2 regions of the Marinobacter bohaiensis genome follow, and region 1 is predicted to be linked to the other one. Evidence: predicted binding sites of a transcription regulator. Region 1 holds the regulator's gene; the other holds the start of a gene.

The links. The regulator sigma-54, encoded in region 1, starts transcription at its own class of promoters, with help from an activator protein. The targets are predictions, from matches to a motif close to ANTGGCATNNANNTTGCTNT.
Region 2: the regulator sigma-54 is predicted to act here: its motif matches at 1,231-1,250, upstream of DKK67_RS17060 (flagellar hook-length control protein FliK).

Annotation. Positions count from the first base shown of each region.
Region 1 covers NZ_QGEH01000001.1:1,653,025-1,655,420, reverse strand. The annotation lists gene lptB (LPS export ABC transporter ATP-binding protein) at 1-296, shown strand, start outside; gene DKK67_RS07385 (RNA polymerase factor sigma-54) at 562-2,076, shown strand; gene hpf (ribosome hibernation promoting factor) at 2,188-2,396, shown strand, end outside.
Region 2 covers NZ_QGEH01000004.1:89,602-91,997, reverse strand. The annotation lists gene DKK67_RS17070 (ATP-binding SpoIIE family protein phosphatase) at 1-636, shown strand, start outside; gene DKK67_RS17065 (Hpt domain-containing protein) at 778-1,125, shown strand; gene DKK67_RS17060 (flagellar hook-length control protein FliK) at 1,355-2,396, shown strand, end outside.

The DNA of each region.
Region 1 (2,396 bases):
GGCGCGTGGAGATTGCCCGGGCGCTGGCGATGGAGCCGGCCTTCATCCTGCTGGACGAGCCCTTTGCCGGTGTCGACCCGATCTCGGTCAGCGACATCAAGCAGATCATCCGCCATCTGCGCGACAAGGGCATCGGTGTGCTGATCACCGACCATAACGTGCGCGAAACCCTGGATATCTGCGAAAACGCCTACATCGTCAGCGGCGGCCATATTATCGCATCCGGACAGTCTGAGGAGATCCTGGCCAACCAGCAGGTCAAGGAAGTCTACCTGGGCAACGAATTCCACATGTGAGCCCGTCAATCGGGTATGGGTATCGCAGTGGGCGCCAAAACGCTAAACTCGAAACAGGGTCGGCTAACCTCTCGAGGCATATCCGCCGACCAAGACATTGTCATCGGGACACCCATAGCAGTAAACTTCGGCAAAGAATTTGCTTGGCAAGCCGGACCGACCTCTGACACGAGCGTTTTCAAGGTCCGGAGACATCCGGACAGGTCTTGCCCAGGCGCAATAACTCAGTCGATGGCCACAGGGTGACGGGACTAAATCAATGGTAATGAAAGCTTCGCTTCAGCTGAAGCTGGGTCAACAGCTCACCATGACACCCCAGTTGCAACAGGCAATCCGCCTGCTGCAACTTTCCACGCTGGACTTACAACAGGAAATCCAGCAAGCGCTCGAATCCAACCCCATGCTGGAAACCTCGGAAGAGGAAGACGGCGCCGCTGATAATGAGAGCGACGGTGAGGACGCGTCCGCTGACGGCAACAGCGAGGACAGCAACGACACCACGCAGGACGACGATAGCTGGGACGAGCCGGCCGAACCCGACTGGAACACCGATACCAACCAGGAAATCCCCGATGACCTGCCGGTCGACACCGCCTGGGACGACATCTACCAGTCCGCCCCGGCACCGGCGGCGCGCAGCGAAGAAGACGACGACACCGACTTCGAATCACGCAACTCCCCCACCGAGACCCTGCAGGACCACCTGCTCTGGCAGCTCAACCTCACCCCCATGGGCGAGCGCGACCGCGCCATTGCTCACGCCCTGCTCGACTCGGTGGACCCGCGCGGCTACCTGATCTCGACACTGGAAGACATCCACGCCGGGCTGGTCGACGACAGCGAGGAAGATCCGCTGGAACTGGACGAAGTTGAGGCCGTGCTGCGCCGCCTGCAGCATTTCGACCCGCCGGGCGTGTTCGCACGGGACCTTCAGGAGTGCCTCCTGATCCAGCTCAACCAGCTGCCACCGGATACCCCCTGGCTGCCCCAGGCACGGCTGGTGATCAGCCACTACATCAACCTGCTGGGTAATCGCGATTACGCCCAGTTGCTGCGCCGCAGTCGCCTCAGCGAAGAGCAGCTGAAGTGCGTACTGGCCCTGATCCAGACGCTCAACCCGCGGCCGGGCGACTCCCTCGACCAGGCCGAGCCGGATTACGTGGTGCCGGATGTGGTGGTGTCCAAGCAGAAGGGCCGCTGGCGCGTCGAACTCAATCCCGAAATTGCCCCGCGCATCCGGGTCAATGCCGGCTACGCGGCGCTGATCCGCCGGGCCGACAACAGTGCCGACAACACCTACCTGCGCGATCAGTTGCAGGAGGCCAAATGGTTCATCAAGAGTCTGCAGAGTCGCAACGAGACCCTGCTGAAAGTTGCCACCCGGATCGTTGAACATCAGCAGGGATTTCTGGATCATGGCGAGGAAGCCATGAAGCCGTTGATCCTCTCGGACATTGCCCAGGCAGTGAGCATGCATGAATCGACCATTTCCCGGGTCACCACCCAGAAATACATGCATACGCCGCGCGGTATCTTCGAGCTGAAGTACTTTTTCTCCAGTCATGTGAGCACGAACGAGGGCGGTGAATGTTCCTCCACGGCAATTCGTGCCATGATCAAGAAACTGGTCGCCGCCGAAACCCCGAAGAAACCCCTCAGCGACAGCAAGATTGCAGCGCTGCTCGGGGACCAGGGCATCAAGGTGGCACGACGGACGGTCGCCAAGTATCGCGAGGCGATGCACATCCCGCCGTCCAACGAACGCAAGAGACTGGTCTGAGACGCAAGCGCCCAGGGCCAGCCAGAGTCGGTTTTCAAACGTCGCTGAGTGCGACGGGCTCAACGTCGGGAGCTTCTCTGCTCCCGGCCATATCGACAACAGGAGAAGCCTATGCAACTCAATATGTCAGGTCACCATGTCGAATTGACTCCCGCTCTGAAAGACTATGTCTCCGGCAAGTTTGAAAAACTCGAACGCCATTTCGACCACATCAGCAACTGTCAGGTGACCCTGTCCGTGGAGAAGCTGCGCCAGACGGCCGAAGCCACACTCCACGTCATTGGTGGTGAAATCCACGCAAAGGCTGAAAACGAAGATAT
Region 2 (2,396 bases), on a different contig from region 1:
GCCATCGGCGAGTTCACCGGCAGCGAGGCCGCGCCGGACGACCTGACCCTGGTATCGGTGGACGTCATCGAGGCCAGCCTCCTGGAGGAATTGCCGCTGCGGGTGACCCAGTCGGCCCTGAGCGGCCCGTCCAACTGGTCCTGCGAATATCGGGTCTGCGGGGACACCATGGCCCAGTTCAACCCGCTGCCCCTGCTGCTGCACATCTGCATGGAAGTGCCGGGCCTGAGGCGGCGCGGTGGCGAGGTATACACGATACTGGCGGAGCTCTACACCAATGCGTTGGAGCATGGCGTGCTGCAGTTGCCGTCGAGCTGGAAGAGCTCGCCGGAAGGTTTTGGCCGCTATTACGCTGAGCGGGCCCGCCGGCTGAAGACCGTGGTGGACGATGCCATCAGTTTCCGGTTATCCCATCGGATCGGCCGTAACGGCGGCCAGTTGACGGTGGTGTGCCAGGATAGCGGCGACGGCTTCAACTATAATGAGGGAAAACTGTCGACACTCGACCAGAAAGGCTATGCGGGCCGGGGGTTGGCCCTGCTGCGGGAACTCTGCGACTCGCTGACGCACCGGGGCAGCGGTAACGAGGTGGAAGCGATTTACAGCTGGACCTTTGACCCGGACGACCATGACTGACATCACAGGTTGATATCCACAAGGCTTCCGGGCACGGTATGCCCGAATTGGAGCCCGCGCGACGGCACGTCCACCGGCCCTGCCGCAGGCAGGAGGCGAAACCAGCCTGGCGGCGGGCGGTCGCAGTGCAAGGAGACGATCATGAACGACAAGCCGCATCTGGACGATGAAGCGCTTGCAGAGCTACGCGAAGTCATGGAAAGCGAGTTCGACGTGCTGATAACGACCTACCTGAACGACTCCCGCGAGCGCCTCGACACGCTGCGCTCGGCCCTGGGCAGTCGCAATACCGATGCCTTTACCAAGTCCGCGCACAGCTTCAAGGGCAGCTGCATCAACATTGGCGCTCCCCGGCTGGGAGCCCTGTGTGGCGATGCGGAGCTGGCCGGCAAGGAAGGACGACTGGATGCCGCGGCCGATGTGTTGACCGACATCGAGGACGAATTCTCGGTGGTCCGCGGTCTGCTGGAAAATACGCTGGCCCGCTGATTCAGGGAGCCCCGGGCGCAAACGGGGCCCGGCCGTCCTTTCCAGGAGGGGGCTTTACAGGGGCGCCCTTTCCAGGAAGGTCCTTTCCGGGGCGGCGCCTGGGCGATTGGCATCCTTGTTGCTGAGCTTCCTCCAAACCGTTTGATTTGTGCCAAAGCGGCAAGGGGTTGCCATGTCTGGATTGGTGTTGACACCCGTTTCGTCCACGTCCGGAAATTCGACTGAAAGCGTGAAGAATAATGCGGCTTCGGAGTCTTCCACCGAAGCCTTCAACGAGGTATCGGCGCGCGAGCAGTCGCGTCTTGAGGCTCGCGAGCAGCGGCAGCAACGTGCCGAACAGCGGGCCGAGGACCAGCGCCGCGCCGATCAGCGCCTGGAGGAAAAACAGGCGGAGGAACGGCGGCTGTCGGACCAGCGTGCGGAGGATCGCCAGCGCGCTGACCAGCAGGCGGAACGCCAAACCGAGAAGTCACGCGCTGAAGACGCTCGAGCTGAAGACCGCCGCAGCGCCGAACGCAGCGACAGGGCCGATAAAGCCCGCGACGATGAGGCGCTGACCGCGGATCGTTCCGACCGTGGGCGTGATGCCGATTCCGACAAGGCCCGGACGGCCGAACAGGTGAGTGACGAAAGCCGGCAGGAGAGCGACGACGATACCGAAATCACCGACAAGGCCAGTCTGCCCTTCCTGTTCAGTACGCCCACCGATGCCACGGCCCTGAAGGGCGCGCCGAGTGCCGCCACCGCGGTCCAGGGCTCGGCTGCCATCGGCGGCCAGCCGGGCACCCCCAAGCTGAGCCAGCTTCTGGACAAGGCGCTGGCGGCGGGCCAGGGAGCTTCTGACGCGGGAGCGCTCAAGGAAGGTCTGACCACAACGGCGAAGGGCGATCAGGCCGGCATCCTGCTGGGCAAGGCCGCGACCCCCGACGGCAAGGCGATTGATTTTTCCAGTCAACTGGCCCGTCTGCAGGGGGACAGCCAGTCCGGCAACCTGCAGAATAATGCCACCAGCCTGCAGCGCGGTCTGGAAGGGCGAGACGCCATGGCCGGACTGAAGAGCTATTCCACCAGCGTGGACCTGCCGGTGCAGCATGCCGAGTGGGGTGAGAAGGTCGCCGGCAAACTGGCGTGGTTGACCAGCCAGCGCATGTCCGCCGCCGAGATTCACATCACGCCGCCCGACCTGGGCCCGCTGGAGGTTCGCGTCCAGGTCCAGCAAGACCAGGCCCATGTCACCGTGCACGCCACCCATTCGGCGGTTCGTGACCAGC